Regions from separate parts of the Rhizobium sp. ZPR4 genome, predicted to be linked through region 3. Evidence: riboswitches for the same ligand, from Rfam matches in the RefSeq annotation. Region 3 holds a riboswitch; each other region holds the start of a gene.
What was found. A riboswitch is a leader RNA that binds a small molecule or an ion and turns the genes downstream of it on or off. The one in region 3 is predicted to bind thiamine pyrophosphate.
Positions count from the first base shown of each region.

Region 1: it holds a riboswitch for thiamine pyrophosphate, as region 3 does, so the genes downstream of both, thiC (phosphomethylpyrimidine synthase ThiC) here and thiM (hydroxyethylthiazole kinase) in region 3, are expected to answer to the same signal.
Region 2: it holds a riboswitch for thiamine pyrophosphate, as region 3 does, so the genes downstream of both, thiB (thiamine ABC transporter substrate binding subunit) here and thiM (hydroxyethylthiazole kinase) in region 3, are expected to answer to the same signal.

Region 1 covers NZ_CP157968.1:1,323,753-1,334,504, forward strand. The annotation lists gene ABOK31_RS25695 (thiazole synthase) at 1-504, opposite strand, end outside; gene thiS (sulfur carrier protein ThiS) at 508-705, opposite strand; gene thiO (glycine oxidase ThiO) at 696-1,673, opposite strand; gene thiC (phosphomethylpyrimidine synthase ThiC) at 1,675-3,501, opposite strand; TPP riboswitch at 3,594-3,726, opposite strand; gene ABOK31_RS25715 (hypothetical protein) at 3,860-4,603, opposite strand; gene ABOK31_RS25720 (hypothetical protein) at 4,703-4,852, opposite strand; gene ABOK31_RS25725 (porin) at 5,222-6,313, shown strand; gene ABOK31_RS25730 (TetR family transcriptional regulator) at 6,549-7,190, opposite strand; gene ABOK31_RS25735 (EF-hand domain-containing protein) at 7,689-8,522, shown strand; gene ABOK31_RS25740 (RNA polymerase sigma factor) at 8,891-9,463, shown strand; gene ABOK31_RS25745 (hypothetical protein) at 9,456-9,908, shown strand; gene ABOK31_RS25750 (periplasmic heavy metal sensor) at 9,905-10,354, shown strand; gene ABOK31_RS25755 (DUF1800 family protein) at 10,430-10,752, shown strand, end outside.
Region 2 covers NZ_CP157967.1:3,306,240-3,316,991, forward strand. The annotation lists gene ABOK31_RS15950 (efflux RND transporter periplasmic adaptor subunit) at 1-404, opposite strand, end outside; gene ABOK31_RS15955 (ABC-F family ATP-binding cassette domain-containing protein) at 726-2,555, opposite strand; gene ABOK31_RS15960 (thiamine diphosphokinase) at 2,558-3,211, opposite strand; gene ABOK31_RS15965 (MarR family winged helix-turn-helix transcriptional regulator) at 3,284-3,811, opposite strand; gene ABOK31_RS15970 (MDR family MFS transporter) at 3,979-5,517, shown strand; TPP riboswitch at 5,589-5,705, shown strand; gene thiB (thiamine ABC transporter substrate binding subunit) at 5,756-6,784, shown strand; gene thiP (thiamine/thiamine pyrophosphate ABC transporter permease ThiP) at 6,795-8,432, shown strand; gene ABOK31_RS15985 (ATP-binding cassette domain-containing protein) at 8,425-9,153, shown strand; gene ABOK31_RS15990 (M48 family metalloprotease) at 9,528-10,752, shown strand, end outside.
Region 3 covers NZ_CP157968.1:1,501,042-1,511,793, reverse strand. The annotation lists gene ABOK31_RS26545 (hypothetical protein) at 1-12, opposite strand, end outside; gene yghU (glutathione-dependent disulfide-bond oxidoreductase) at 226-1,101, opposite strand; gene ABOK31_RS26535 (DUF1127 domain-containing protein) at 1,674-1,820, opposite strand; TPP riboswitch at 2,049-2,145, shown strand; gene thiM (hydroxyethylthiazole kinase) at 2,197-3,000, shown strand; gene thiE (thiamine phosphate synthase) at 2,997-3,632, shown strand; gene thiD (bifunctional hydroxymethylpyrimidine kinase/phosphomethylpyrimidine kinase) at 3,629-4,435, shown strand; gene ABOK31_RS26515 (3-oxoacyl-ACP reductase) at 4,447-5,211, shown strand; gene ABOK31_RS26510 (undecaprenyl-diphosphate phosphatase) at 5,289-6,161, opposite strand; gene ABOK31_RS26505 (hypothetical protein) at 6,222-6,692, shown strand; gene ABOK31_RS26500 (transcriptional regulator NanR) at 6,680-7,384, opposite strand; gene oiaX (3-oxo-isoapionate-4-phosphate decarboxylase OiaX) at 7,571-8,830, shown strand; gene ABOK31_RS26490 (four-carbon acid sugar kinase family protein) at 8,836-10,170, shown strand; gene ABOK31_RS26485 (phosphogluconate dehydrogenase C-terminal domain-containing protein) at 10,261-10,752, shown strand, end outside.

The DNA of each region.
Region 1 (10,752 bases), 180 kb from region 3:
CAGAGCTGAGAGATTGAGCGGTCCTGCCGCCGTTCCGATCGGCGCGCACCAGGGCATCAGCACCTTGCATCCGGCTTCCAGCAGCCGCTCGGCGACGACGAGATCGTCCGTCGTGTAAGGAAAGACCTCGAATCCCTCGTCGGTGAGGATTTTTGCCGCTTCCACCAGCGCGAAGACATCGGGCTGCAATGTATCGTGGTTGCCGATCACCTCGAGCTTGATCCAGTTGGTCCGAAAGACTTCGCGCGCCATTTTCGCCGTCAGTACCGCCTCGGATACGCCGTGGCAGCCGGCGGTATTGGGAAGAACGCGAACGCCAAGCCCGCGAATCATCTCGAAGAATGCGCCGCCATTGCGTCCGCCCGCGGTTTCCCGGCGCAGCGATACGGTTACGATCCCGGTTTGCGAACGTTTGACTGCTTCCGCCAGCACCGCCGGGGAGGGATAGCGCGCCGTGCCGAGAAGGAGGTGCGATGCGATTTGGGTTCCGTAAAGTTCGAGCATGGGTCAGCCTCCCTGCATTGGCGTGAGGATTTCGATCCTGTCATTGTCGGCTAGGGTATGGTCGTTGCGCTCGTCGCTATGGACGAGCTCGCCGTTGACGGCGGTTGCCAGCCACTCACCCTCATATTCGAGTGCGGCGAGAAGCTGCGAAAGCGTGGTTGCTTCGACAATCTGTGCTTCGCCATTGATGATCAGGCGCATCGGCGGCTCCTGTTGTTGTGTCCGGAAAAGATGAGATCGGCGGCTTCTTCGGCCATCGCCGGCGCCAGCAGGAAGCCGTGGCGATAAAGGCCGTTGACGCAGACGGTTCTTCCCTCGCGTGTTACGCGGGGAAGGTTGTCAGGAAAGGCAGGGCGGATGCCGGCGTCTGTTTCGACCACGGCTGCTTCGGCAAAGGCCGGGTGCAACGCATAGGCTGCGTTCAAGAGCTCCATCAGCGAACGGGCGGTGATCGGTCCATTGAAGTCGGTCTCGATCATCGTCGCGCCGATCATGAACAGGCCTTTGCCGCGCGGCACGATATAGACGGGAAAGCGTGGATGCAGCAGGCGGACAGGCCGTGAAAGCGAGGTCTCCTCGCTTTGCAGATAGAGCATTTCGCCGCGAACCCCGCGCAAATCACGGATGCGACCGATGCGGGCAGCTCCCGTACAGTCGACGATTTCAGAAAAGCCATCGTCATCCATAAGTTCGTCGATGAAGGTGACACCTTTTGCAGACAGATCGTCCTTCAATGATTGCAGGACCTTGCGGGGATCGAGATGCGCTTCCTGTGGAAAGAAAAGGCCCTGGCGGAACCGGCCGGCAAGCGAAGGCTCGAGGGCGGCGATTTCGCCTTCGTCCACCCAGCGATAGTCCGCTGTGCGGCCGGCGAATCGCTTAAGCTCGTTTTGATCGCGGTTCGGCGCGACGACGAGCGTTCCGTTGCGGACGACCTTGCCGGGCAGAATCGCCTCCCACCGATCGGCCGAATCGCGGCCGTGTTCCAATACGGCCTCATCGGCGCTTTCGCGCTCGCACCACGGCGCCAGCATGCCGCCGGCGAGCCAGGAGGCGGCACGGTGGAAGTTTCGGCTTGGCTCAAAGATCGTGACCTCTGCTCCGCGCCGGATCAGCTCGTGGGCGACCGTGAGGCCGGCAATGCCGGCCCCTTTGACGAGGATACGCATCTTACTCGGCCGGGTGGGTGGCGGTGTCGACCGGCATATAAAGATCGCCACCCTCCCGGTACTTGGCCGCCATGGCTTCCAGCCCTTCCTTTTGCGCTTCGGCGCGAATGTCGTGCGAAATCCGCATCGAGCAGAATTTCGGACCGCACATCGAGCAGAAATGCGCCACCTTATGGGCTTCCTTCGGCAGGGTTTCGTCGTGGAAGCTGCGGGCGGTGTCCGGGTCGAGCGACAGGTTGAACTGATCTTCCCAGCGGAATTCGAACCGGGCGCGCGACAGAGCATCGTCACGCACCTGTGCGGCCGGGTGACCCTTGGCGAGATCGGCGGCATGGGCGGCGATCTTGTAGGTGATGACGCCGGTCTTGACGTCGTTGCGGTCGGGCAGGCCGAGATGCTCCTTCGGCGTGACGTAGCAGAGCATCGCCGTGCCGAACCAGCCGATCATGGCGGCGCCGATGCCCGAGGTGATGTGGTCGTAGCCAGGCGCGATATCCGTCGTCAGCGGCCCGAGCGTGTAGAAGGGCGCCTCGCCGCAGACGGCGAGCTGCTTGTCCATGTTTTCCTTGATCTTGTGCATCGGCACATGACCGGGGCCTTCGATCATCACCTGGCAATCCCTAGCCCAGGCGATCTTCGTCAGTTCGCCGAGCGTTTCGAGCTCGGCGAACTGCGCGGCGTCGTTGGCGTCGGCAATCGAGCCGGGACGCAGGCCGTCGCCAAGTGAGAAGGAGACGTCATAGGCGCGGCAGATATCGCAGATTTCCTCGAAATGCTCGTAAAGGAAGCTCTCGCGGTGATGATGGAGACACCACTTGGCCATGATCGAGCCGCCGCGCGAGACGATGCCGGTAACGCGATTGACGGTGAGGGGAATATAGTGCAGCCGCACGCCGGCATGGATGGTGAAATAGTCGACGCCCTGTTCGGCCTGCTCGATCAGCGTGTCACGATAGACCTCCCAGGTCAGCTCCTCGGCGATGCCGCCGACCTTTTCCAGCGCCTGATAGAGCGGCACGGTGCCGATCGGCAGCGGCGAGTTACGGATGATCCATTCGCGGATGTTGTGGATGTTGCGGCCGGTCGAGAGATCCATGACCGTATCGGCGCCCCAGCGCGCGGCCCAGACCATCTTTTCGACCTCTTCCGCCATCGAGGAGGTGACGGCGGAGTTGCCTATATTGGCGTTGATCTTCACGAGGAAATTCCGGCCGATGATCATCGGTTCGCTTTCCGGGTGATTGATGTTGGCCGGAATGATCGCACGGCCGGCCGCGACCTCCTGGCGAACGAATTCCGGCGTGACGTGATCGGGAATATGGGCGCCGAAGCTTTCGCCATCGCGGACGAGCGCTTCGGACTTTGCCTTGCGGCCGAGATTCTCACGGATGGCGATGAATTCCATCTCTGGCGTGATGATGCCGGCGCGCGCATAGGCAAGCTGGGTGACGGCCTTGCCGTCTTTTGCCCGCAGCGGCTGGCGTTTTGCCGGAAATTCCGGCGTCAGCCGTTCGCCAGTCACAAAACCATTGTCTTCGGGGCGCACATGCCGGCCTTCATAAGCTTCGACATCGCCGCGGGCGAGCACCCAGTCGCGGCGCAGCTGCGGCAGGCCCTGCTCGATGCTGATATCTGTGCCCTCGATCGTGTAAGGACCGGAGGAATCGTAGACGACAACCGGCGGCTCGCCCGATGTCGGATGGACGCTGATTTCGCGCATCGGCACGCGGATGTCTGCGTGAATGTCCCCAGGAACATAGATTTTCCTGGACGCCGGCAGCGGGCCTGTCGTGACGGTCGGGGTGAGGTTCTTTGCGGCAATATTCATGGTTTGAGGCTCCAAGTTGCAGTTGGAGACCCAGTCAATCAGCCGGAATGATGGAAAGACGCCGGCATGGAATCCACGCGGGAATCCGAAGCCTTTGAGCGCTTGCACCGTCCCTACGCCAGTATGAACTGGATCAGGTTCAACGGGTCACTGCGCCCACAATCGGCAAAGCCGTATTGTTCAGCAGTATCTCAGCCCCTTGCCGGGACCCCCCTGGTGAATGTCAAAAAGGCTATGCCTTACCCTTGTCCTCTGTCAACCCCGCAGCGATGGTCGCATTTTTCGCAAGATTGACCATTGCCGCGTTCGTCGAATTTACAACTTTATCGTGTGGATCGTTATGTCGACTTGCCGCGCCTCAATAACGTGGTGCGGTATTGCCGACGAAACGATGAGGGCCGGTATGGGAAAGCTTGCTGGCGGTATCGAGCCAGATCTTGCCGCCGAGGGCTCGCCAGCGATGACAGAAGGCGAAATCCTCGCTGAGATAGATTCCCGTGCCCTCCTCGACCATGCATTCGAACAGGGCGTATTGCGTGCCAGGCGAGCGTTTGGTGCTGGGATAGGCATGGATTGCGTTGTAGCGCAGCTCCGGATAGGCGGCGATCATTCTCTCTATGACGTTGCGCTTGATCAGAAGCATGCCCGTGCCGGCATAGACGGCGCTGACGAAATCGCCGTCTCGCTCCGCGACCTGGCCGACAAGCGGCGTGCCGACATAGTGAAGCGCGGCGGCGGCAAGTGCCTCGCCGTCGCGAGAATTGGTGCGGGCGGCCGTACCCCAATCATAGTCCTTGATCGGATACATGGCGGCGACCACATCCTTATCGGCGTCCAGCAGTCTCATGACCTGATCGGGCTCGAAGCTGATGTCGGCGTCGATGAAGAGCATATGCGTCGCCGTCGTATCGTTCAGGAAGGACGAAACAAGCGTGTTGCGGCTGCGGGTGATCAGGGCGTCATTGCCGAGCAGAGCAAGCGTCAGTTGTATGCCGGCCTGCGCGCCTGTCTGCATCAGTGAAAAAATGGACTGCATATAGTCCTTGGTGACGAGGCCGCCGAAGCAGGGGGTCGCTATGAAGATCAGCCGGTTCTCATTCATTCGCGATTTTCCCTCTCCGATGGCGCGACTCGGCGGAATCTAGAAAAATTCAATATTTCTGTGTGTAGCGAATTGTTGAATTTTATTGCTGAACTTTGCTCAAGCCGGCTGGCCAAGGCCTCCCCGCCATTTTGCCGCGGAATTCTCGATGGCCGGGCCACGATCGGATGGGGTTGCGATATCATTATCGATCGCCGACATCGCGCTGGCATCAGATATGGCGACACTCCTGGCTGGCAAGCGTTTCATGGACACGTACCTCTTTGCGATCCATGCCGGATGCCGCTGTGGCCTGCGGTCGCGAGTTGCATTTAAGCAACATCGGCCAAGACTAACGTCTCAGCGCTTTTCACATAATTGACAAACATACGGGCTGTTTGTAAATCCAATACAGGACATAAGTTGTCTTACGGTCGAGCAATCGGTCGGATCGGTAGAGGCATTTCAAAACCTTTTACCGCGGGGGTAATCATGAAGGTTCGAGGGGACTCAAGCCAACATCAGGTGCGTATTTGCCGGGCTGCCCGGTCGTGTTTAGACCAAACCGACCTTCAGGGTGTGCTCCAGTTCTGCGCTCGCGGTAAAATAGAAGTGCATATTACAACCAGGAGTTTAATTATGAACATCAAGAGCCTTCTTCTCGGCTCCGCTGCTGCGCTGGCAGCAGTTTCCGGTGCCCATGCGGCCGACGCCATCGTTGCCGCTGAGCCGGAGCCGCTGGAATACGTCCGTATCTGCGATGCATACGGCGCTGGCTACTTCTTCATCCCGGGCACCGAAACCTGCCTCAAGATCGGCGGCCGCGTCCGTACCGAAGGCGAGTGGTATGATGCCTACAACCCGAACAGCAAGAACGGCACGCTCTGGCATACCCGTGCAGAGCTGAGCGTCGACACCGCGACCGACACCGAATACGGCCCGCTGAAGACCAACACGGTCATCCGTTGGGACTGGAACGACGGCAACTCCACCTCCACGAAGCTGCTGTTCGCCAACATCAGCCTGGGTGGTTTCCTCGTCGGTAAGGCAGACTCGCAGTATAATTCCTATATCGGTTATGCCGGCGACGTCATCAACGACGACGTGATCTATGACGGTCCGTACGAACTCAACCAGTTGACCTACAACTACGATGCCGGCAACGGCTTCACGGCCATGGTCTCGGTTGAAGACTCGAACTCCAGCGGCTCGGACGCTTCTTACGGCGCAAGCTGGTGGTCTGACGACAAGGGCAACCACTACGCTCCTGACGTTGTTGCCGGTGCTGGCTTCAAGTCCGGCGCATGGGGCTTCAAGGTCGTCGGCGGTTACGACTCGATCGTCGAAGAAGGCGCTGTCAAGGCTCGCGTCGATGCTGACTTCGGTACGTTCTCGGCCTTCTTGATGGGCGGCTGGAACACCAACGGCGACAAGCTGAACAAGTATGCAGGCACCAACCTCGATCGTTCGGCTTGCCCTGTTAACGATCCGTCGAAGTGCGGCTGGGGTGACTGGGCAGTTTGGGGCGGCGTTGGCGTTCCGATCAACGAAAAGCTGAAGTGGAACCTCCAGCTCGCCTACACCGACTCGAAGATCTTCGCAGCGACCACGAACCTCAAGTTCAACCCGGTCAAGAACCTGCTCATCGAGCCGGAAGTCTCCTACACCAACTTCGATTCTGTGAACCAGGATCAGTGGGCTGGTATCCTGCGCTTCGAACGCGCCTTCTAATATTGAATTATCCGGCTCAATGCCGGGTAAGAGAAGCCTGACGTTCCAATCCGTCAGGCTTCTTTCATCGATCGGTTGACCTCCGATCAAAGCAAAGGATCTGGCTTTCCCTCCGGATCCTTTTTTATTTCCAGCTTTTGGGAATCGGTTCAGCTCTCGGCAGAAGCTTAAAGCCGCTCCCGTTGGTTTTCATAGATTCCGAAGGGAAAACCGCTATGCGCTTTTCCCGGAATCGTCAGATCGCGGTAATCGCCAGTTCCTGCGTCTGGGCCAGTGGGAACCAGGTCTTCAGCACCATCCTTATGAACATCTGTCCGCACGGGACTAGCTCGAAACTGCCCCGGTCGAGCGTCCATTCGGTGATCAGGCCGCCGATGACCGCCGTCAGCGCGGAAGCGGCCGTATCCGGCGTCCAGGGAGCCGGAAGTTTCGTCTTTTCATCCATCAGGGTGAAAATGCGTTCGAAATTTTCATGCATGTCATGCCGGAATGAGCTCGCCCGGCTTGTTGTCCCGTCGCAAAATGCCATGTCGAGATGCATCATCACCTTCAACATGCTGCGCTTGCGCGGATCGCCGTGAACGTCGTCGAATATCGCAGCTATGGTATCGGCGATCAGGTCGAGTGGATTGGGCGGCAGCTCCTTGGACATCCGCTCCGCCAATTCCTGAAACGGTTGCTGGGCCTCGTCGCGAATCGCAAACATCAGCCCCTGCTTGTTCTTGAAATGCCAGTGCACTGCCCCCCGCGTGACACCGGCGGCTACGGCTATCTCTTCCAGGCTGACATTCTCGTAGCCCTTGTCGAGAAACAGAGCTTTTGCAGATTGCAAAATGTCGTTCCTCGTTTCAGCCGCCTCCTCCTTAGTTCGCCTCATTCACCTCTCCACAGAAACCGATGTTCAAGCTGTGCCCCTCTTCTTCGTATTGTTTTCCATCAATGCCGCTCAAGTGCTGGAGCCCATATACCAGCAATGCTCAACAGAGTGGCGGAATTTATATATTCCCTAAAAATTGAGGAAGAAAATCGCAACAGGATGTGTTCGTCAAGCGTCTATAAGCCACGCGCAAGTTTCCTTGTGCAATTTCCCCACGTTGGGAAGTGAAAATCGAAAATGTGCAGATGCCAATATAGCCATGATGGCGACAGAGATATTGGTGGGGTGATCCCGGGTACGCTTGCTCTGGAAAAGATGCGTCGGTCAAGTTGGGGCGCAAGACGCGTTTGATCGGGGCATCCGCAAGTCCATCCGCTCATATCGATTATCGAAGCCATGCCTCCGCCTCAACGCGGCCGGGCCTGGCATCGATTGTGTTCAAGTCGCGTAAGCATAAGCCATCTGAGTTCCTCTCAACGCTCGTATCTGGAGGCCCCAATGACGAGCATCTACTCGATCTCATCGAGCAATTACTATCAATACCAGACCTCGCGCTCGACAGCGTCGACGGCTGATGATTCCATCGCATCCCTGCTGTCTGACAGCTCCTCCGGCAATTCGTCGGGCAGCTCTTCCGGCACGAGCTCCTCTTCGTCTTCGGACGATCAGTCTCAGATCGCTTCGGCAGAACAGCTCGTCGCGCAGCTGATGAACATGATTCTCAATATGCAGGCCGGCACCGGCAGCGATAGCTCGACATCGGATTCCGACAGCAACTCCACCAGTTCGACGTCAAGCACTCAGCAGGCTTCCGCAACCGGTACCCAGGATAGCAGCCAAAGCGATATGATCAGCGCCATGGACACCAATGGCGACGGCAATGTCAGCGAGGCGGAATTCGTGGCCGCGCGCCCGTCGGACGTCAGCGAAACTCAGGCGCAGCAATTGTTCCAGAGCTTCGACACCAGCAATACCGGCTCTCTCACCGAAGCGCAGCTTGCGAAAGCCATGCAGGCGGGCCAGCAGCAACCCCCACCACCGCCGGGTGGCCAGATGAGCGACGATGACCTCTCTGCCGCGTTTTCCTCCATGGATACGAACGGCGACGGCAGCGTCAGCGAATCCGAATTCGTGGCTGCCCGTCCTTCCGACGTAAGCGAAGATCAGGCAACGTCGCTGTTCAAGAGCCTCGACACGTCTGGTTCCGGGTCGTTGACGCAGACCCAGTTCGAACAGGCCATGAAGGCACAGCAATCGCAGATGCCGGATTTCGGAAGCTTCTACTCGAACAATGAACAGGATCAGACGACGAGCGATCTGCTGACGCTCTGATCGAGCTTGAGCTTTCGCATTTCACCATGCGAAGTGCCGGCAAGCCCGGGTAGGGGAGGTTCAAACTCCCGCCTCCGGGTGAGCCGGCTCTTCTGTTTTTGCCTGATATTTTTAGCTGATAGATGGCCTTTGGGCTCGAAAAGAAAATTCGAAAACCCTCGACATGAAAGCGACGGAATTCGGCAAGTGCAGCGTTCAATCCCTGTGAGCCTGTGTTTGATGTCGAAGGATGATACGCTGACCGAGATGCTGCGATCTGAATGGCGCCGCTTGCCGGAGTTGGCGGCGAGGCGGGATCTGCCGGCCAAAAGGTCAAGGCCCGCATGTCATGCCGGTATCGCAGGAAACTGGAGCGGTAGCGATTGTCGATGAAGTGGGATCGCGTGCCCAAGAGTGGCGACCCGGATGAGGACCTGCTCGGTCGTATCGCTGCGGGCGATGTTCCAGCGATGCGCATGATGATAACACGGCAGTTGCCGCGCATCGTTGCCGTGGCGACCCGCATGCTTGGCGATGCCGCCGAGGCCGAGGATGTGGCGCAGGAGACGTTCCTGCGCGTCTGGCGGAATGCCGGCGGCTGGCGCCAGGGCAATGCCCGCTTCAGTACCTGGGTGCATCGCGTGGCGACCAACCTTTGTTATGATCGCCTGCGGCGTCGCAAAGACGTTCTTGCCGAGCATCCACCCGATATCGAGTATGAAGGGCCGGCGCCGGATGCGGGTTTGATGAGCGAGGACGATCCGTCCAAGCGCGTGGAGCGGGCCATGCAGATGATCGCGCCCAGGCAGCGTGAGGCGATCATTCTGGTTTACTATCAGGCGCTGTCGAATGCCGAGGCAGCTGAGGTCATGGATGTCAGCGTCGACGCACTGGAAAGCCTGCTTGCGCGTGGAAGGCGCTCCTTGCAGGTGCTTTTGTTGAAGGAACAGGGCGATGGTTGAGAATATCGCGGGTCCGATGAATGCCGAACGGTTTGAGGCGCTGACCGCGGCCTATGGCGGCGATATCGGCCGATGGCCGCAGGCGGAGCGCGCGGCCGCACGGGATTTTGCCAGGAGCCACGCCGCCACCGAAATGCTGGTACGCGCGGCCGATCTCGACGCATTGCTCGACACCTACGTCGTGAAGCCTCGCCACGCTGGCCTGGAAGAGCGAATCCTCGCAAAGCTCGTTCGCCGCCTGACGATACGAAACTGGTTCCGCTTCGGCTCTGCCGGCATCGGCCTCGTGGGGGTCGGCATAGCCGGCGCGCTTGCCGGCAGCATTGCCATCGCCATCTTGGCCCCGAGCTTGACGTCCGATACCTCAGTCGTCTCCGACGGAACCACGACCATGTTCGGCGATATCGGGCCGGACGCGGGTATAGCGCAGCAGGACAGCCAATGACGGATCGCAGCTTTCGAATAGTGGTCATTTCTCTTTTGGTGCTGAACACCTTCCTGATCGGGGCATTGGCCGGCGGCGGGCTGACCTGGATACGCAAGACGCAGGCGCGGGCCGGAATGATGCCGCTAGCCGGCGAGCAATTGCCTTCGGCGCAGAAGAAGGCTTTGCGCGCGGCGCTCAATGAGGCACGCAAGGACGAACGTCAGATCATTCTCGAGGCACAGCAGGCCAAGGTCGACGCCGCCTCCATTCTTGGGCAGCCGACGCTGGACAAAGAGGCACTCTCGGCGGCGCTGGCAAGGGCGCGCGACGCCGATATCGCCTTGAGGGCGAAGCTGGAGCAGCGTGCGGTCGATTTCGCAGCAGGGCTCTCCTATGACGAGCGCCGGGCACTTGCCGGAAGCCTGGTCCGCCGTGTCGTCCCCAAGGCAGCCGCCACAAAATGATCATAGTTGCCGAGCGACGGATCGAAACCAGGCCTGCGTTAAAGGAGCATGTTTGAATCAGGAGTTGCCAAGGCCATGGCTGAGCAGTCCAATGATGTTTATGCCGCGCTCGCTCTTTCCCGCTTTGGGCTAGGGGCAGACCATAACGGCACCACGTCGATCGCAGCCGATCCGCGCGGTGCGCTGCTGGAAGAAATAACCGAGCGCTTCGTCCCGGTTCCGGTCGGGCCTCAGCTACAATCGACAGCCGATCTTCTCGTTTCTCTCTACGCATTCCAGGAACAGCGCAAGGAAGCCAGACAGCAGGCTTCGGCCGCTGTCGCCGCCGTGCCGCAGGACAAGCAGATGCAAGGCCCGCAACAGCCGCAGAAGCCGCCGGTACAGCCTTCCGGCGCCAT
Region 2 (10,752 bases), on a different replicon from region 3:
TCGAGGGTCGATGCCGACTGGCTGCCCGTCGTCGACAGGGACTGAGCGCGCTTGAACTGCGCATCGGCAAGCGTCAGCGACGATTTCGCAACTTCCAGCGAGGCCGTCGACTCGTTCAGCGCGGTCACGAAAGGCCGCTGGTCGATGACGAAAAGCAGGTCGCCCTGCTTGACCATGGCGCCATCCTTGAAATGTACTTCCTGCAGGTAGCCACCTACCCGCGAGCGGATAGAAACCTCATCGACTGCCTGGAAGCGCCCGATGAACTCGTCACTGTCAACGACATCGCGGACGATGGGTTTGGCGACCGTGACGGGCGGAGCCGTCGGGGCGCCCTGCGCCAGTGCTTGGGCACCGGAAAAAACGGCAAAAACACAGCTAAACAAAACGGCACGCGGCAGCATCGGCAGAAGCCCCCCTCGAAAAACCGCATGCGGCATCAAGCGCCGTCATCACGGTAAGCGCTCACGAAATTTGCCTGTAACTTTCCGCGAAGAACCTGTCGCCATCAGGCGCAATGAAATCAGGTCGCTTCGGACTTCCCCAACATGCGCCACGGGCCACGTCGGCCCGGGGGTATCAACCGGCTCGTCGTCCGGCAGCATGCGTTAATGTATAAACGGTTTATCGGATTCGACAACAGGGAATGAACCGGCTGCGGCCGAGCGCAACCGATTGTTTTTACTACATAGTAAAGACGCGCATAAGGTGAGCGGATATGAGCCCTAGCCCTCCAGCTCCTCACGCAGCATTTCGAGCTCCAGCCATTCCTCTTCCATCTTGCTCAGGCTTTCGCGCAGCTTTTCCATCTCCGCAGCAAGACGGTTGAACGTTGCGGCATCCTTGGAAAAGAGGTTCGGATCGGCCATTTTCTGCTCGCGCGCAGCGATTTCGGCTTCCGCCTTGGCCATTTCCTTCGGCAGATTTTCCAAAGCGAATTTCTGCTTGTAGGAAAGCTTCCCCTTGCTCTTCGAGGCGTCGGAAGCCGGCGCCGAAGCTTCGGCCAATTTCGGCTTCTCGGCAGCCTTTTCCGCCCGCTTTCGCTCCTCGATGGCCCCCTTTCGCTGGGCGAGCATGTCGGAATAGCCACCGGCATATTCGATCCAGCGACCGTCGGGATCTTCCGGATCGGCCGGCGCGATCGTCGACGTCACGGTACGGTCGAGGAAATCGCGATCGTGACTGACGAGGATGACGGTGCCGGCAAAGCCGGAGACGATTTCCTGCAGCAGGTCGAGCGTCTCGATATCGAGATCGTTCGTCGGTTCGTCGAGGATCAGCAGATTGGTCGGCCGCGACAGGATGCGCGCCAGCATCAGCCGGGCGCGCTCGCCGCCGGAAAGATTCTTGATCGGCGTGCGCGCCTGCTCCGGCTGGAACAGGAATTCCTTCATGTAGCCGGTCACGTGCCGCTGCTCGCCGTTGACGAGCAGGTTCTCGCCGCGTCCGTCAGTCAGGTAGTTGGCGAGCGTATCTTCCGGGTTCAGCTCCTCGCGCTTCTGGTCGAGCGTGGCGATTTCCAGATTGGTGCCAAGCTTCACCGTGCCGCTATCCGGCTCCAGCTGACCCGTCAGCATCTTCAGAAGCGTCGTCTTGCCGGCACCGTTCGGGCCGACGAGACCGATGCAGTCGCCGCGATGCACGCGGATCGAGAACGGCGCGACGATCGACCGATCGCCATAGGTCTTGGTGATCTTCTCCGCCTCGATCACCAGCTTGCCGCTTTCCTGCGCGTCGGACGCAGCCGCCTGCACGGTGCCGAGAGCGCCCTTGTGGCCGCGATAGCGGGAACGCATGTCCTGCAGCTCGCCGAGGCGGCGCATATTGCGCTTGCGCCGCGCCGTCACGCCATAGCGCAGCCAGTGCTCTTCGCGCTCGATCTGCTTGCCGAGCTTGTGCTGCTCCAGCTCTTCGGCCTCGAGCACCTGATCGCGCCAGACTTCGAAATGCGCAAACCCCCTGTCCAGCCGGCGCGAGGTGCCGCGGTCCAGCCAAACGGTCGCGGTCGAGACCTTCTCCAGGAAACGACGGTCGTGCGAGATCAGCACCAGCGCGCTGCGGCTCTTCTGCAGCTCGCCTTCCAGCCATTCGATGGTCGGCAGGTCCAGATGGTTCGTCGGCTCGTCGAGCAGCAGGATATCCGGCTCCGGCGCCATGACGCGGGCGAGAGCCGCGCGACGCGCTTCGCCGCCGGAGAGATTCTTCGGATCTTCCTCGCCGGTCAGGCCGAGATGGGAAAGGAGATAGGTGACACGATAGGGATCGTCGCCCGGCCCGAGGCCAGCCTCGGCATAGGCCGCCACCGTCTTGTAACCGGCAAAATCCGGCGCCTGCTCAAGATAGCGCACAGTCGATGACGGATGACGGAACACCTCGCCGGATTGCGCTTCGACGAGACCGGCAGCGATCTTCAATAGCGTCGACTTGCCGGAACCATTGCGGCCGACAAGGCAGATCTTGTCACCGGGCTCCACCTGCAGGCCGGCACCGGCGAGCAAGGGCGCACCGCCGAAGCTCAGAAAGATGTCGTCAAGTTTCAGAATGGGAGGGGCCAAGATCAGACTCCGGAAAGATCATAAGGGCGGGCAAGAACAATCGCCCTGCCGCTGCCGAGCGAAAAGCGCACGTCGCCTTCCGCCACGTTGGAAATGGTGCGCGATCCGCCAAAGGACAAATGAAAATCGCGCAAGGGATAACGGGCATTCTCAATGAACAGGCCCTTCAGATCGCTGAAGCTGAGGACGGAAAACAGCGAGCCGGCCGGCAGCGCCAGCGTGAGATTGCCGGGCGGAAGCGGCACCGCCTCCTCGTCACCTGAGGTCAGCAAGATATCGAGGCCCTTTTCGGCCAGATGCACGCCATAGAGCAGATGCTGGATCGCGTGATCGGAGCGTTCGCCGCCCATGGCGCCTGCAAGGATCAGTCTCGTGGCACCGCGATCGATCGCTTCCGAGACGGCAATCTCACCATCGGTCGCCGCTTTCGCCGCTGGATAAGGCTGCTTGGGCACCTTGGGAAACGCGCCCTGCAAATCGGCAGGCGTGGAATCGAAATCGCCGACCCACACCTCAGGCTCCACGCCGAGCGCGAGCGCATGGCGCATACCGCCATCGGCCGCGATGAAACGACTGCCGGAAACCGCAGCGCGCAACCGCTCCGTCAGACGGAGCTCGCCGCCGAGCAGGATGGTGAAGGTGGTGGACTGGCTCATGAGGCAAGCCCATAGCGCAAAGTCATATCCCTAGGGAAGAGCACCATGGGCAAGAACGGCCGCGACGACGGCTCAGTCGTCCGTTTCCTTGATGCGCGCCTGGAAAACCTGCTCGTAGCCACTGACGTAACGGTCGAACAGTAGCGAGAAGCTCTCGATCTCCTCCGGCGTCCAGTCGGCAAAGATGCTGCCGATGACGGAATATTTCTGTGCCTGGATTTCCGACAGCAATCTTTGCCCGAGAGCGGTGAGCACCACCACGATGCGCCGCGCATCCGCCTGCGATGCCTTGCGCCGCAACACGCCGCGCGTCACCATGTCGGCAACGATACGGCTTGCTCGCGAGGGATCGATGCGCAGCATCTCGGCGATGGTACCGACGGTGACTTCACCCGTCGCCTCCGCCCGCCTGACGACATCGAGCACATCGAGATGCGAAAGCTCAAGCCCTGGCGCCACGCTCTGGATGGCAAGCCTGCCGATCATGCGGCGCCCCGTCAGCAGACGCATGCGCGTCATGGCATGGCCGATGCGCAGCAGATTCTCATCATCGGTCTGGGCCTGGGCTTCAACTTCACGTGTATTGGTCGCAGATGTCATCTTTCCACCATATCAGAGGCAGAAAACAAATAAAACATGCAAACAGCATTCACCTGTCATTGACAATTATATGCCATTAGCACATATATCTCAACTATGAAAACCGGGGCGTCCCGCGCATTCGATCGACCGCGCAGCGTTTCGGCCAAGCTCGGATTTCCTGCCCCATGGACATGCAGACAACCTTCGCGCCGCTCGTGGCGGATCATAAGCGGCGGCTTATCCTTTTCCTGTTTCTGATGACTGCCATGTTCATGGCAACGCTCGATAACCAGATCGTCTCGACGGCACTGCCGACGATCGTCGGTGAGTTCGGCCATCTGGAGCGCTTCGGCTGGATCGGATCGGCCTATCTTCTCTCGCTCTCCGCCGTCATGCCCGTTTACGGCAAGCTCGGCGATCTCTTCGGCCGCAAATATGTGATGATGACGGCGATCGCCATCTTCACCGTCGGCTCCGCCGTCTGCGGCCTCGCCGTTTCGATGGATACGCTGATCGCCGCCCGCGTCCTTCAGGGCCTCGGCGGCGGCGGCATCCTCGTGTCGATCTTCGCCGTCAATGCCGATCTGTTCGAGCCGCGGGAACGTGCCCGCTACCAGAGCTATTCGAGCCTCGTGCTCATGGCGTCGGGTGCCATCGGCCCCGTTCTCGGCGGCACGATGAGCGATCTCTTCGGCTGGCGCTCCATCTTCCTCGTCAATGTGCCGATCGGCTTTATCGTGCTGGCCGGCCTTGCCACCATGCTTCCCTATCGCAAGCCGGCCCGCCGACCGAAGATCGACTATGCTGGCGCGATCGTCCTTGCGCTGACGACGACGAGCATCGTGCTTGCCGCCGACGGTACCGAACTCTTCGGATCGTTGCTGTCGCCGCAATGTCTCGGCATCATCGCCTTCGGCGTGATCTGCGCCGTCGCCTGGGTCTTCATCGAGCGCCGCGCACCAGAGCCCATCGTGCCGATGACACTGTTTCGCAATCCGACATTCGGCCTTCTGCTGATCATCTCTATCACCAGCGGCGCCGTCGCCATCGGTATGGTGAATTATTTCGCGCTCTTCCTGCAGACGACGACGGGCCTTTCGCCCTCGATGGCCGGGCTGCTGTTCATTCTCCTGACCGGCGGCATCGTCTGCGGTTCGCTCTCGGCCGGACGACTGATCGCCGCGAGGGGCCGCTACAAGCCCTTCGCCGTCGCAAGTGCTGCCTGCAGTGCCATCGCATTCGGCTCGCTCGCCTTCATGCCTGCCGGCACGCCCATCGTCTTCATCGGCGGCCTGATGCTGCTGCACGGCATCGGCATCGGTCTTGCCCAGCAGGTGCCCGTCATCGGCGTGCAGAATGCAGCCGCTGCCCGGGACGTCGGTGCAGCAACCGGCGCTGTCACGCTCTCGCGCATGGGCGGCGCCTCCATCGCCATCTCCATCTACGGCGCCATCATCGCCGCCAAGCTCGGCAATGTCGGAATCTCCATCGCCGGCGTATCCGATATCGAACAGCTGACACCGAAGATGATGGCCGCATTGCCGGAAGCAACCCGCGAGGCCGTCGCCAACGCCTATGCGAGCGCCTTCAGCCCGCTGTTCATGACGGCCGCGGGCATCTGCCTCATCGGCCTCCTGACCTCGCTGACGCTGAAGAACGTCCAGCTCCCGGGTGCGGCGAAGAAATTCGACAGCCCGACGGCCGCCGCGCACGCCGCCGAGTAAGCTCCTCCGGCCTGCAATCGGCAAGGGAATCATTTCCCTTGTCATCCCTTCGTCACAAGGCTAAATCTGCCAACGCTCTAACGGGGTGCCTTATGTCCTTACGGACATCCGGCTGAGAGGCTTTGACCGGCCAACCCGCGGAACCTGATCCGGCTAACACCGGCGGAGGGATTAGACGCGTGACGAAATCATAGCGCCCTTTTCCCCTTCAAGACGAAACCAAAGAGGAGGCGCTACCATGCACAACCGTTCGCCATTGTCATTTTTCGCCGGCCTGGCGCTTGCCGCCGGAACGGCCTTTCTGGCCGCACAGCCTGCCGCTGCAGCCGACAAGACCCTGACCATCTACACCTATGAGAGCTTCACCGCCGATTGGGGTCCGGGCGCCAAGGTCAAAGCTGCCTTCGAAAAGACCTGCGGCTGCACGGTCAATTACGTCGCCGTCACCGACGGCGTCGCGCTTCTGTCGCGTCTGAAGCTGGAAGGTGCAGGCACCAAGGCCGATGTCGTTCTCGGCCTCGACACCAATCTCGTCGATGAAGCGAAGGATACCGGCCTCTTCGATGTGAGCGGCGTCGACACCTCGGCCCTCAAGGTTCCCGGTGGCTTCAAGGATGATGTCTTCGTACCCTACGACTACGGCCATTTCGCCGTGATCTACGACAGCCAGACCGTCAAGAATCCGCCGAAGAGCATGAAGGATCTCGTCGAGGGCGATCCCACCCAGAAGATCGTCATCGAAGACCCACGCACCTCGACGCCCGGCCTCGGCCTGCTGCTCTGGGTCAAATCGATCTATGGCGACAAGGCGGCCGATGCCTGGGCAAAGCTCAAGGGCCGCGTCCTGACGGTGACGCCTGGCTGGTCGGAAGCCTATGATCTCTTCACCAAGGGCGAGGCACCGATGGTGCTCTCCTACACGACCTCGCCGGCCTACCATATGATCGAGGACAAGACCGACCGCTATCAGGCGGCTGCCTTCTCGGAAGGGCACTATATCCAGATCGAGGTCGCCGGCCTGATCAAGGCCTCGCCGAACAAGGAGCTTGCCCGCGACTTCCTGAAGTTCATGGTTTCCCCCGGCTTCCAGGACATCATCCCCACGAGCAACTGGATGATGCCGGCCTCGGCCACTTCCGCGCCGCTGCCGGACGCCTTCAGCAAGCTCGTGGTGCCGTCGAAGACCTTCCTGATGAGCCCTGCCGACGTCGACAAGAACCGCAAGGCCTGGATCGACGAATGGCTGACCGCCACCAGCGGCAACTGACGTCCTGATCATGCTCACGGCACCCGAACGACGACGTGCCATTTCCGGCGGGGCATTCAGCTTCGCCGGCATCGCACTCTTCGTCGGGATCGCCGTGCTCACCCTGCTCACCGCCGGCATCGAATCCGGCGGTGATACCTCGCTGACCGACCCTTACCTGCTACGCGTCCTGCGGTTCACGCTGCTGCAGGCGGCGCTGTCGACGCTGCTCTCCGTCGCCCTCGCCATACCCGTTGCCCGAGCATTGGCCCGCCAGCCGCGCTTTCCCGGCCGGCTGTGGCTGATCCGGCTGATGGCCGTGCCGATGGGCCTGCCTGTCCTGATCGGCGCCCTTGGCCTGCTCGGCATATGGGGCCGGCAGGGGCTGCTCAACCAGATGCTCGCCGCCCTCGGCCTGTCGCAACCCGTCAGCATTTATGGTCTTGCCGGCATCCTGCTTGCGCATGTCTTCTTCAACATGCCGCTCGCCTGCCGGCTGATGCTTGCCGGGCTGGAGCGCGTGCCGGCGGAATATTGGCTCGTGGCCGGCGGGCTCGGCATGCGGCCTGCCTCGGTCTTTCGCTTCATCGAATGGCCTATCCTGCGCGGCCTCATTCCCGGCATTGCCGGCCTGATCTTCATGCTCTGCGCCACCAGCTTCACGCTGGTCCTGATCCTCGGCGGCGGCCCGGCCGCAACGACGCTGGAGGTGGCGATCTATCAGGCGCTCCGTTTCGATTTCGATCCTGCCCGCGCCGTGTTGCTGTCGCTGCTGCAAATCGCCGTCACTCTCGTCATCCTTGGCGCCATGACGCTGTTTCGCGCACCGGACGATCACGGGCTCACCAGCGGCCGCGCCCTGCGACGCATCGATGGGCAAAGAGCGGCTGCACGATGGGTCGACGCCATCATGCTGTCGGCGGCCACACTCTTTCTCGGCCTGCCGCTCGCTTCGGTCGTCGTGACCGGCCTCGAGGCAAATCTCTTGAAGCTCATCGGCCAGCCGATCTTCCTGCAGGCGGTCGCTACAAGCCTGGCGATCGCGCTCGCTGCCGGCCTTCTGGCCGTTCTGCTATCCTTTGCGATCATTCGCGCCCGCTCGGTGATATCGGCAGATCGCCGCAAAACCTTCAGCCTGCGTGGCCTGGCGATCGCGTTAAGCGCAAGCTCTTCGCTCATCCTGCTGGTGCCGCCGATCGTGCTGGCGACGGGCTGGTTCCTGGCGCTGCGGCCATTGGGCGATCCCAGCCGTTTCGCCGCTCTTCTGATCGTGATCATCAATGCACTGATGGCGCTGCCCTTCGTCATCCGTGTCATCGAGCCAGCCCATACGGTGCATCGCCTTCGCACCGAGCGGCTGGCGGCAAGCCTCGGACTTCACGGCAGTGCCCGCCTTCGCCTGATCGATTGGCCGGGTTTGCGCAAACCGTTCTTCACGGCGCTCTCCTTCGCCATGGCCCTGTCGCTCGGCGATCTCGGCGCCGTGGCGCTCTTCGGCTCCAACAGCCTGATGACCCTCCCCTGGCTGGTCTACAGCAAGCTCGGCAGCTACCGTACCAACGATGCCGACGGATACGCCTTGATCCTCGGCTTGGTCTGCCTTCTCTTGACCATGGCCGGCACAGCCGGTCAAAGCGTACGCGATGACGAAAGCAGGCGAAATGGATGATGGCAGGGACATGAAGGAACAGGGCATCGCCATGGCCGGCGTCGAACTGCGCCTCGGCGCGCATGACTTCCGCTTCGACTGCACATTGCCGCAGGGCAAGATCATCGCCGTCGCCGGACCTTCCGGATCAGGAAAATCGACCTTCCTCAATTTGCTAGCCGGCTTCGAACAGCCCGACCGCGGCCGCATTATGCTCGCCGGACAAGACGTGACCGGCCTGCACCCCGCCGAACGACCGGTATCGCTTGTCTTCCAGGACAACAACCTCTTTGCCCATCTCGACCTCTTCACCAATGTCGGTCTCGGTATCAGCCCGTCCCTGAAACTCTCAGCTCATGACCGGCATAGGGTCTCGGAAGCCTTGGTGCGCGTTGGACTGCCTGACTTCGAGAAGCGCAAGCCGGGAACGCTCTCCGGCGGCGAGCGGCAACGGGCCGCCTTCGCCCGGGCGCTGGTGCGCGACAAGCCGATCCTGCTGCTGGACGAGCCTTTTGCCGCCCTCGATCCCGGCCTGCGCTCCGGCATGGTCGAACTCCTGAAGACCCTGCATCGCGAAACCGGCAATACGGTACTGATCGTCTCGCATGATCCGGCCGAAGTGCGGCGCCTTGCCGACCATGCCGTCTTCATCGATGGCGGCATGATCAAGCTCGCCGCTCCCATCGGGACCTTCCTGGAGACGGACGGCATTCCGGCATTGACCACATTTCTGCGGCATTGATTGCGCCGCAGCATCTTGTCGCCGATTTTGCCTTAATTTCGTCGCGGCAAGCGGCTGAAAGTCCTGGGGAATGCTTGCTAAAATACAACGCCGCCACATTTAAACGGAGTCTCGCTATGCAACCGGTGCCAAAATCGGCTACAGCAAGGGGTGGAGACCGTCGGGTAAATGCGGATCGATGGGGGCGGAACTAACCTTTGTCGGCGCGCGACGATGATCGGCCCGGTAACGATCAACCGGATTTGGCGCCGAGCCGGCATGACAGCGAAATGAGTAGGATACAAGTCCTGAAGCAGAGCAAGCGAGCAGAACGAAGGATCAGCGCGACCGTCGCAGCCCGTTTGCGCCGCTTTGTCCCCTTCCTTGCAGCCGCAATGATATTGAACAGCTGCCAGACGGTGCTGGACCAATCCTATCAGCCGAGCGTTTCCCCCTCCGCCAATCCGCAGATCGTTTCCGAGGTGCAGAAGAACGATCCGCGCGCGCAGATGGGCGCTCGCGAGCATCCGCGCATTCTTGCAAGCTATGGCGGCGAATATAAGGATGCCAAGACCGAGCGGCTCGTTGCCCGCATCGCCGGCGCCTTGACCAGCGTGTCGGAAAATCCGCAGCAGTCCTACCGCATCACCATTCTCAACTCCCCCTCGATCAACGCATTCGCGCTGCCGGGCGGCTATCTCTATGTCACGCGCGGTCTCTTGGCGCTTGCCAATGACGCTTCCGAAGTCGCTGCCGTGCTGGCACATGAAATGGCGCATGTGACAGCCAATCACGGCATCGAGCGGCAGAAGCGCGAAGAAGCCGAAGTCATCGCCAGCCGCGTCGTCGCCGAAGTCTTGTCGAGCGATCTCGCCGGCAAGCAGGCGCTTGCCCGCGGCAAGCTGCGCCTCGCCGCCTTCTCGCGTCAGCAGGAATTGCAGGCCGACGAAATCGGCATCCGAACGCTCGGCCAAGCCGGCTACGACCCTTATGCCGCTGCCCGCTTCCTGAACGCGATGGAGGACTACAGCCGCTTCATGTCGGCCAATTCCGACGTGGACCAGAGCCTGGACTTCCTTTCAAGCCATCCGAGCACGCCGCAGCGCATCGACCTTGCCAAGGCGCATGCACGTGAATTCGGCGAGGAAGGCAAGGTCGGTGATACCGGCCGCGACTATTATCTCAACGGCATCGACGGCCTGCTCTATGGCGACAGTCCCGAGGAAGGCTATGTGCGTGGCCAGACCTTCCTGCATGGCGGCCTCGGCATCCGCTTCGACGTGCCGCCCGATTTCCGTATCGACAACAAGGTCGAAGCTGTCATGGCGACCGGCCCCGGCGATATCGCCATCCGTTTCGATGGCGTTGCCGACACGCAGAACCAGAATCTGACGAACTATATTTCCAGCGGCTGGGTCACAGGCCTCGATCCGTCCTCGATCAAGTCGATCACCGTCAACGGCATGCCCGCCGCTACGGCGCGCGCCTCTGCCGATCGCTGGGATTTCGATGTGACCGTGATCCGTGATCGCACGCAGATCTTCCGCTTCCTGACGGCGGTGCCGAAAGGAAATATCGCCCAGCTCGATCAGACGGCCAATGTGCTGCGCGCGAGCTTCC
Region 3 (10,752 bases):
AATTTGCTGCATGGAGAAGCATTCCTCTTTCGCCAAAATCGAAACGCTTCGCAGGATCGCGCCGCGTTCTATGCCGAGCGGGGGACCCTCGGCAGTCGAACATTACGCTTCGCAAGGTGGAGCGAAGCTGACTTGCCAAGACCAGCAATGCCCGGTGGCAGGCACAATAAAAAACTCGCGGTCCTGAGGGCCGCGAGCTCATCACTGCAAAAGGGAATTGTTGGATTAGCCGGCAGCTTCCAGTTTATCCTGTGTCTTCGTATCGAAATCGCTCGCGTCATGGCGCTCACGCAGTTGCTCGGACGGATTGCCCGACATGCGGTTGACCATACGACCGCGCTTAACTGCTGGACGTGCGTAAACCTGCTCGGCCCAGCGCTGCACATTCTTGTAATCCTGCACCTGCAGGAATTCAGCCGCGCCGTACTGCCAGCCCTTGGCCAAACCGCCGTACCACGGCCAGATGGCGATATCGGCGATCGTGTAGTCGCTACCGGCGATATATTCGCTTTCAGCCAGACGGCGGTCGAGCACGTCGAGTTGGCGCTTCACCTCCATGGCGAAACGGTCGATCGCATATTCGATCTTCGTCGGCGCATAGGCGTAGAAATGACCGAAACCGCCGCCGAGATAGGGTGCGCTGCCCATCTGCCAGAACAGCCAGGAGATGCATTCGGCACGAGCCGGCTGCTCGGTCGGCAGAAAGGCGCCGAACTTTTCGGCGAGATACATCAAAATTGAGGCCGATTCGAAGACGCGGACCGGCTTCGGGCCGCTGCGATCGAGCAAGGCCGGGATCTTCGAATTCGGGTTGACGTCAACGAAACCACTGCCGAACTGATCGCCTTCGCCGATCTTGATCAGCCAGGCATCATATTCAGCGCCGCTATGGCCGAGCGCCAGCAGCTCTTCGAGCATGATGGTCACTTTCACGCCATTCGGCGTTCCCAGCGAATAAAGCTGGAGGGGATGACGACCGACGGGCAACTCCTTGTCGTGGGTCGGCCCGGCAATCGGACGGTTGATATTGGCGAACTGGCCGCCATTGGCCTTGTTCCAGGTCCAGATTTTCGGCGGCGTGTATTCGGCAGAACCGGTCATGGGCATCCTCCTTTTTCGGGAATCAAATTGGGGGCGATCTTCGATGTAGCGCGCTACATAGGTCGCACATAGTGGCGAGCATTCATTTTTGCGAGAGGAGATTGCGCACTCTTTAATGTGCCGGCGCCCGTTTTGTGCCCATGCAGTTTGCCCCGGGCTGCCGTCACTACGCCAAATTAGGCATCCGGAATCGCGTGAAGGTTCGATGAAACGAAAAAGCCTGCCGCGGGAGGAGGTGCGGCAGGCTTTCTACAAGAACCGAACAGCGGATGGGAGGAGGAGTTCCGCTGTTCCTGCAGCCGTCCCTGGGAGGAGGATAAGGACGTCTGCCAAGCGAAGGGATGCGGGAGGAGATGCATCGCTTCGGTGAGTGGGAAGATACCAGTCTTTTGCTCAGTTCATAGGCATTTCTTTGCAAGGCAGTTATGCGCCATGCGAAAAGCAGAGAGCTGAACTGATGCAATCTTCAGCGAGCGCGGCAAAAATGAACGGCAATATCCACAAAGCAAAAGCGCCTGCTCGGAGGAACAGGCGCTGGCATAATGCAGCTTTATAAGGAGCCGTTGCGGCCGTTAGCGAGCGATCGCTGCGCGGGCAACGTTGCGGATTTCGCCGCGATCGATACCCAGGTCGTGCAGTTCGCGCGTGGACATACGGCCCAGTTCGGCGACCGTCTGACGATACTTGCGCCAGTTGTTGAAAGAGCGTGCTACGTTCATGATGATCCCCTTTCCTTGGGCTTTCGAAGCTGAGCGGCCGTGCTTGGCGCTCCCGTCGCTTCGATGAGAGACATATAGTCGAAGCCCGCAGCTTTTTGCAGAGCTAAGGGATCACTCCACCCATGCACTCATTGCATAGGTCGCCGAAAGAGCGGGCGATCTCCGGTGTCAGAATGGCTTTTATGATTTGATGATGACAGCGCCGCCTTTGTCTGCGAAAAGAAGAGAGATGAGAGACAGGGGCGTCCGCCATCCGGCGGGCTGAGAAGCACCCTTCGAACCTGAACCAGATCATGCTGGCGGAGGGAGTCGCTCGGGACCTCGTAAAGCGCCAGCACGTCGTCCCTACGCGTCTCGCCCGCCCGAAAGGGGCGATATGCAAGACCAAACAACTGCAGGCAATCTGCTTTACACCATGCGGGCCAAACCTCCGCTGGTACAATGCATCACCAATTTCGTCGCCATGAATATCGCGGCCAATGTGATGCTTGCCGCCGGGGCATCGCCGGCAATGGTGCATGCCGAAGAGGAAGCCGGCGAGTTTGCCGCTATCTCCGGCGCGCTGACAATCAATATCGGCACGCTCTCGTCCGGCTGGCTTGCGGGCATGCTGGCGGCTGCGAGGTCGGCAAACAATGCCGGCAAGCCCTGGGTCCTCGATCCCGTCGCCCATTATGCGACTGCGTTTCGTCGCGATGCCATCGCGCGCTTGCTGGAGCTAAAGCCGACTATCATTCGCGGCAACGCATCCGAGATCATCGCGCTCGCCGGCGGCACGAGCCGCGGCCAGGGCGTCGATAGCAGGGATACCGTCGAGCAAGCCGAAGATTCCGCCCGACAGCTTGCTGAAAGGCACGGCTGCATAGTCGCGGTCACCGGCGTTACGGATTTTGTGACGGATGGGCAGAAGGCGAAGCGCATCGCCGGCGGCTCGCCATTGATGCCGCAAGTGACCGCACTCGGATGCTCGCTGACCTGCCTCGTCGGTGCGTTTGCGGCAGCAACTCCAGATGATCCGCTCGATGCGACCATAGCGGCGCTTACCGTCTTTGCCGTCGCTGGCACACAGGCGGGAGCGACGGCGAATGGCCCCGGCTCCTTCTCCTGGCACTTCCTCGATGCCCTCGCCGGCCTTACCCCGGAAGTGCTGGATCGCGACGCAAGGATATCGGCAGCATGAAAGACGTCGATCTCTCGCTCTATCTCGTCCTCGATCCCGTGCTGTGCCGCGACCTCGGCATGGTGGAGACGACGCGGGCGGCGGTGGCCGGTGGCGCCACCATCATCCAGCTTCGCGACAAGGAGGCTTCGACCGCAGCCATGATCGAGACGGGCCGCGCCCTCAAGCAAATCCTGCACGGAACGAATGTCCGGCTGATCGTCAACGACAATGTCGAGGCCGCTATCGCCATCAACGCCGATGGCCTCCATATCGGTCAGGAGGATATGAATGCTGCCAATGCGCGCCGAATGATCGGGCCGGACATGATCCTCGGCCTCTCGGTGGAAACGGAAGCCCTCGCCTCCTCCATAGATGCCGGTATCGTCGATTACGCCGGCATCGGTCCGGTCTTTGCTACGCCCACCAAGCCCGACCACAAGCAGCCGATCGGCTTCGACGGGCTTGCCCGCATCGTCAGGCTTTGCCCGATTCCATCAGTCGCGATCGGCGGCCTCAAGGCAGAACATGCCGCGAGCGTTTACTCGGCCGGCGCCGATGGTCTCGCGGTCGTCTCGGCCATTTGCGGCCAACCGGACCCGCAAGCCGCGACAGCCCTCATCGCGAAAGCCATCAAGGAGGCTCGCCTATGATCCGTAATGTCTTATCCATCGCTGGCTCAGATCCCTCCGGCGGTGCTGGCATCCAGGCCGACCTGAAGGCTTTCTCCGCCCGCGGCGTCTATGGAATGGCAGCTCTGACCGCATTGACCGCGCAAAACACGCAGGGCGTCTCCGGCGTCCATCCCGTGCCTACACATTTCGTGGCGGACCAGATCAATGCGATCTTTGCCGACGTCCGGGTGGATGCCGTCAAGATCGGCATGATCGCCAATGCCGCCATCGCCAATGCCGTCGCAGACATTCTGGTGCGACATCGTGATGTGCCCATCATCCTCGACCCGGTGATGATCGCCAAGGGTGGCGCCGCCCTGCTGGCTGCCGATGCCGTTGACGTGCTGACCACGCGGCTGCTGCCGCTGGCGACGGTCATTACACCGAACCTGCCCGAAGCGGCTGCGCTGTTGCATGACGTGGAGGCGAAAAGCCGCGGAGACATGGCACGTCAAGCACTTGCGCTGGCTGCGCTCGGGCCTTCGGCTGTCCTCGTCAAGGGCGGCCATCTCGATGGTGACGAAAGCCCGGATGTGCTGGCAGGCGCCGGCCGCGTGACCTGGTTCGAAGCCGAGCGGCTGCCGACCAAGAATACGCATGGGACAGGTTGCACGCTCTCCAGCGCCATCGCTGCGGAGATCGCCAAGGGCCTGCCGCTTCCCGAAGCTATCGCGGTCGGCAAAAACTATCTTGCTGCCGCGGTTGCTGCCGCAGGCCAGCTTTCCGTTGGGAGCGGCCACGGACCAGTGCAGCATTTCCATGCACTCTGGCCAAACAAATAAGGAGTAGAGAAATGAGTCTTTCACTCAAGGACCAAGTCGTCATCGTTTCCGGCGCCGGGCGTGGTCTCGGCGCCGCCATAGCGAAGGCCTTTGCCCGGGAAGGCGCGAGAGTGGCGATCAATTATCGCGCAAGCCGCGAGAGCGCAGAAGCGCTTGCAGCGGAGCTCGGCGATCATGCAAAAGCTTTTCAAGCCGATATTCGCGACGTGGAAGCCACCAAGCGGCTTGTTTCCGACGTTGCCAAGCATTTCGGAACGCCGACGACCATCGTGCACAATGCGCTGGCCGATTTCAGCTTCAACGGTGATGCGCGCTCGAAACTGGATGCCTTGGGCTGGGCAGAGATGGCTAAGCAGCTGGAAACCGCCCTGCAGGGCGGCTTGAACCTGATACAGGCGGCGCGACCGGCAATGGCTGAGGCAGGCTTCGGCCGGATCGTCACCATCGGCACCAACCTCTTCCAGAATCCGGTGGTGCCCTATCATGATTATACCGCGGCCAAGGCGGCATTGCTGTCGCTGACCCGCACGGCTGCCGCGGAACTCGGCCCGCTAGGAATCACCGTCAACATGGTCTCTGGCGGCCTCTTGCGTACGACGGATGCGAGCAGCGCCACGCCGGAAGCCGTCTTCGATATCATCGCCGCGAATACACCACTGCGCCGTGTCACGTCGCCGGAAGAGGCGGCCGACGCAGTGCTCTTCTTCGCAAGCCCCTGGGCACGCGCCGTGACCGGGCAAAATCTGATCGTCGACGGCGGTCTCGTCTTCGGATAACGGCTCGAGAACGAAAAAAGGCGCTGCCTTGAAAGGCAGCGCCAATTAAGCCTTTGCAGCCGGTTAGAACCGTCCGCTCACGCCCATCCCATGGTCAGCACGCCGAATATGATGACCGCGCCGAGCACGATGCGGTAGATGACGAAAGGCCAGGTCGAAAAGCGCTCCAGGAAGCGCATCAGTCCCCAGATGGTGATGAAGGACGATATGCTGCCAACAATCAGGCCGATGAGCAGGACCGACCAGGCCTCCATCGGGATGTGAGCTTTGTAGAGTGTGAACAGCTCCTTCAAGCCGGCAAGCGCAATGGCCGGCAAGCCCAACAGGAACGAGAACCGTGCCGCCTCCTCGCGCTTCAGGCCAAGGAACAGCGCACCAGTCAGTGTCGAACCGGAACGCGAGACACCGGGAACAAGCGCACCGACTTGTGTGATGCCGACGAAAAGAGCATCGATCAGCGTCATCTGCTCGATATCTTTCCGATGGCGGCTGTAGAGTTCCGCGATCGCCAGCAACAAGCCCATGACCAGGCAGGCGATACCGATCACCCAGAGGCTGCGGAACGACGTGCCGCAGGCATTCAAGGAGGATGACAGGAGCAGGCCGGCGATCACGATCGGTACCGTCGCAATCACGATGGCGATCGCAAGGCGGACGGCGGGCGAACGCCAATCCCTTTGCCTGATCGCATCAAGAGATCCAAAGGTAACATAGCGAACGTCGCTCCAGAAATAGGAGACAATCGCGGCTAGGGCGGCAAGCTGCATCGTAGCCGAGAAGGCAGAACCGGGGTCCTGCCAGCCGAGCAAGGCCGGCACCAGGCGCATATGGGCGGTGGACGAAACCGGCAGCAGCTCGGTCAATCCCTGCACGACGCCTAGAATTGCGATCTTGGCATAGCCCAGGGCGACAAAGCCCGTGTCCACGCCTTGCGTACAAACATCAGCCACGTTTTGATATCCTCAGTTGTTCATGGGGGCTTTGCACCGGAGTGGTGCGACGAACTAGCTGTGAAACTGGTTCCCAATTTGAAATTGGCAACACCTGGCGAAGGCGTCACCGATTTCGCGTCTGGACAAGGCGAGGATATAGCCGCGGAGCCTGAACTCTATCTGAAATTGCCGGCGCGAATTTCGCAGTTTGGCGTATTTCTAGCCTTCATCATCCGGCAGCGCCTGCATGTAGCGGATCATGGTGTAGAAGCCGGCCAGGAGGACCAGGGCGCCTGCCGCATGATGCAGATTGTGCAGCATCGTGTGATGATGCCTGAGCAGAAGGCAGCTCAGATTGTAAACGGTTATGGCGACGGCTGTCATGATGGCGGCCAGGAAAAACGCCGTGTTTCGCTGAAAGAAATGGATCATCACGCACACCTCATTTGTGTGCCAATAGATTCCATAAGGATTGGGGAGGAATTACGACAAAGGCACTGCGCCGCGGCGCCATCTCAGGGCGAGCCCCGACAGGTTCATTTCGTATAGAGCGCACGCGATCTTTCCAGATGCTTGAGCATCGCCTGCTCGGCGCCATCGGCATCGTTTTCAGCCAGGCGCGCAAGAATTTCCTCATGTTCGACCAGCGTGAATTTTTCCTTGCCGGTCCAGATCAGCATATCGGTGTGATAGGCTTTCAGCCATGCGAGCATCGCTTCGCTGACGGCGCCGAAGATCGGATTGCCGGAAATCTGAGCAATGCGCGTGTGGAACTGCATATCGGCAGAAATGAAATCCTCCGCATGGCCAAGGGATGCGCGCTGCCGCTCGATGATCTCGTGAAGATCGGCAACATCCTTCTTGCTCGCGCGCTGAGCCGCCTCTCGCGCCATGCCGCGCTCGAAGAAGATGCGCGCGCTCTTCAGCTGCTCAAGCGAGTCGGAGGATTGCGACAACATGATCTTCGCAGTCAGGTCGACCTGCCGGAAGATCGACTTTGCCGTCAACTGAAGCACCTTGGCACGTTCACCGTGGGAAATGTTGACCAGCCCCATATTGGCAAGCGCCTGCATGGCTTCGCGGATCGCCGGACGCCCGACACCGAAACGCTCCATAAGAACGCGCTCGGACGGCATCTCATCCCCGGGCTTGAGCTCTCCCGACGTAATCAACCGTTCCAGTCGGTCGAATACTTCATCGGATAGCTTTCGACGTACAATTTGTTCGACTGGCTGGCTCATGGAATCCCGCTTTCCCAAAGCTTTTCCTCCCTTATGCATTTTTGACCGCGATGGCGGAAGCCCATACGAAACGCCTTATCGGCAACCGGGCAAAAAAATCGTTGCAGAAGTTGGAATACTCATTATACCAGATCACCAGTTTGCGCCACGCGAAAAATCGTCGGCGAGAGGAGCATTCATCCACTCATGACCATCACCATCACCTACCGTATCGAAACGCCCGGCAGCATCGAGGCGATGGCTCGCAAGATCGCCAGCGATCAGTCGACCGGCACCTTCGTCGCCGTGCCGGGCGAGACGGAAGAGCTCAAGGCGCGTGTGGCGGCGCGGGTCACCGCGATCCGCCCCCTTGCCGACACCGAACGCCCGACCTGGCCGGAAGCGGCGGAGGGCCATGGTCCGATCTATCGCGCCGATGTCGACATTGCCTTTCCACTGGATGCGATCGGTACCGATCTTGCGGCGCTGATGACGATCGCGATCGGCGGCGTCTTCTCGATCAAGGGCATGACCGGCATTCGCATCGTCGACATGAAGCTGCCAACCGCCTTTCGCGACGCGCATCCCGGCCCACAATTCGGCGTTTCCGGCAGCATGCGCCTGACCGGCGTCAGCGGCCGTCCGATCATCGGCACCATCGTCAAGCCCGCGCTCGGCCTTCGACCGAAGGAAACGGCGGCACTCGTCGGTGAATTGATCAGCTCTGGCGTCGATTTCATCAAGGATGACGAGAAGCTGATGAGCCCCGCCTATTCGCCGCTCAAAGAGCGCGTCGAAGCCATCATGCCGCTGATCCTCGATCACGAGCAGAAGACCGGCAAGAAGGTGATGTACGCCTTCGGCATTTCGCATGCCGATCCCGACGAGATGATGCGCAACCACGATCTGGTGCTGAAGGCCGGCGGCAATTGCGCCGTCGTCAACATCAATTCCATCGGCTTCGGCGGCATGAGCTTCCTGCGCAAGCGTTCAGGACTCGTCCTGCATGCGCATCGCAATGGCTGGGATATCCTGACCCGTCATCCCGGCGCCGGCATGGATTTCAAAGTCTACCAACAGTTCTGGCGCCTGCTAGGGGTTGACCAGTTCCAGATCAACGGCATCAGGGTCAAATATTGGGAGCCTGACGACAGCTTCGTCGAATCCTTCAAGGCTATCAGCACGCCGCTCTTCGACCCATCCGACTGTCCGCTTCCCGTTGCCGGTTCCGGCCAATGGGGCGGCCAGGCGCCGGAAACCTATCAGCGCACCGGCCGGACGACGGACCTCCTCTATCTCTGCGGCGGCGGCATCGTCAGCCATCCCTTCGGACCGGCGGCGGGCGTTCGCGCCATCCAGCAGGCCTGGCAGGCGGCGGTTTCGGACATTCCGCTTGAACAATATGCCAAGGACCATCCCGAGCTTGCTGCCTCGATCGCAAAATTCAGTGACGGCAAGGACGCCTGACAGCGATGTCCAATCTTCTTCTCAGCTATTACGGCGATGATTTTACCGGCTCCACCGATGTCATGGAGGCGCTTGCCTCGAACGGCGTGCCGACGGCTCTCTTCCTCGGCATTCCGAGCGAGGTCATGCTCGAACGGTTCAAGCATTGCCGCGCCATCGGCATTGCCGGCACCAGCCGCAGCGAAACGCCGCAATGGATGGACGAGCATCTGACGCCCGTCTTCGAATGGCTGAAGAGCCTCGACGCCACGATGTGCCATTACAAGGTCTGCTCGACCTTCGATTCCAGCGCCAAGATCGGCAACATCGGCAAGGCGATCGAGATCGGCAAGGCTCTCTTTGAGCAATCCGTCGTGCCGGTCGTGGTCGGGGCGCCGCAGCTCAAGCGTTACACTGCCTTTGGCCATCTCTTCGCCGCGTATCAAGGCGAAGTCTTTCGCATCGACAGACACCCAGTCATGAGCCGCCACCCCGTCACACCAATGGATGAGGCCGATCTGGCCGCGCATCTGAGCAGGCAGACGTCCCTCCCCGTCCGCCTCGCCGACCTCGTCATCGTCCGGGCAGCCGATGCCGACGCTCGGATCGATGCGCTGACGGGGGGCAAGGACGGTATCCTGCTGCTTGACGTCGACAGCCCGGAAACTCAGACCGCCGCCGGCCACCAGCTATGGCGTCTTGCAAGCAAGGGCAACGCTTTTGTCGCAGGCTCATCCGGTGTCGAGTATGCCCTTCTCAAGGCGTGGCGCAATGAGAGCCTGATCGGAGAAAGGCCGGAGTTCGCTCTTCCGGGCAAGGTGGATCGCCTGGCGGTCGTTTCCGGCAGCGTGTCGCCGACGACGGAGCGACAAATCCGCCGCGCCACGGCTGAAGGTTTTGACGGCATCGATCTCAATCCCTTGGCGCTTGTCGGAGAAAATGCCGAGCAGGCGCTGGACACAGCGGTCGCTGCGGGTGTGGCCAGCCTCCAGGCCGGACGCAGCGTCATCTTTCACACAGCACTCGGCCCTTCCGCCGACCGCGGCGGCGATATCGACCGCATTCCCGGCGCACGCCATCGCCTCGGCCAAGCCCTCGGTACAATCCTGCGGCGGCTGATCGAACATGAAAAGCTTAGTCGCGCCGTCATTGCCGGCGGCGACACGTCGAGCCACGCTCTGAAGGAACTGCGGGTCGAGGCACTAACGACCCTGTTGCCATTGCCACAGACGCCAGGTTCGCCGCTTTGCACGGCCCACGGCAGCTACGCGCCCACCAATGGCCTGCAGATTGCACTGAAGGGCGGACAGGTCGGCACCGACGGCTACTTCGCCCAGATCCGCGACGGAAGAGGATCATAGCTGCGCCATTCTTCGGCAATCCGTTGGCATACTCATTGACTCATTATACCACTTGCGATACCACACTCTGAAAGTGAACGAGGTACTACCATGACAGCAATTGCTCTTTTCGGCGCCGGCGGCAAAATGGGCTACCGGCTCGCCAAGAACCTGAAAGGCTCGCGCTTCGATGTGCGCCATGTCGAGGTCAGCGACGCCGGCAAGGCTCGCCTGAAGAATGATCTTTCCGTCGATTGCGTACCTGCCGATGCCGCGCTCGATGGCGCAGACGTGGTTATCCTTGCCGTGCCGGACACCGCGATCGGCAAGGTTGCCGCCGGCATCGTCGACAAGCTGAAGCCGGGCACGATGGTCGTCGCTCTCGACGCCGCCGCACCCTTTGCAGGCCATCTGCCGCAGCGCGAAGACCTCACCTATTTCGTCACCCATCCCTGCCATCCGCCAATCTTCAACGACGAGACCGACATGCAGGCCAAGAAGGACCATTTCGGTGGCCTCTTTGCCAAGCAGCATATCGTTTCGGCGCTGATGCAGGGTCCGGAAAGTGCCTATGCTCTCGGCGAGGAAATCGCCAAGGTCATC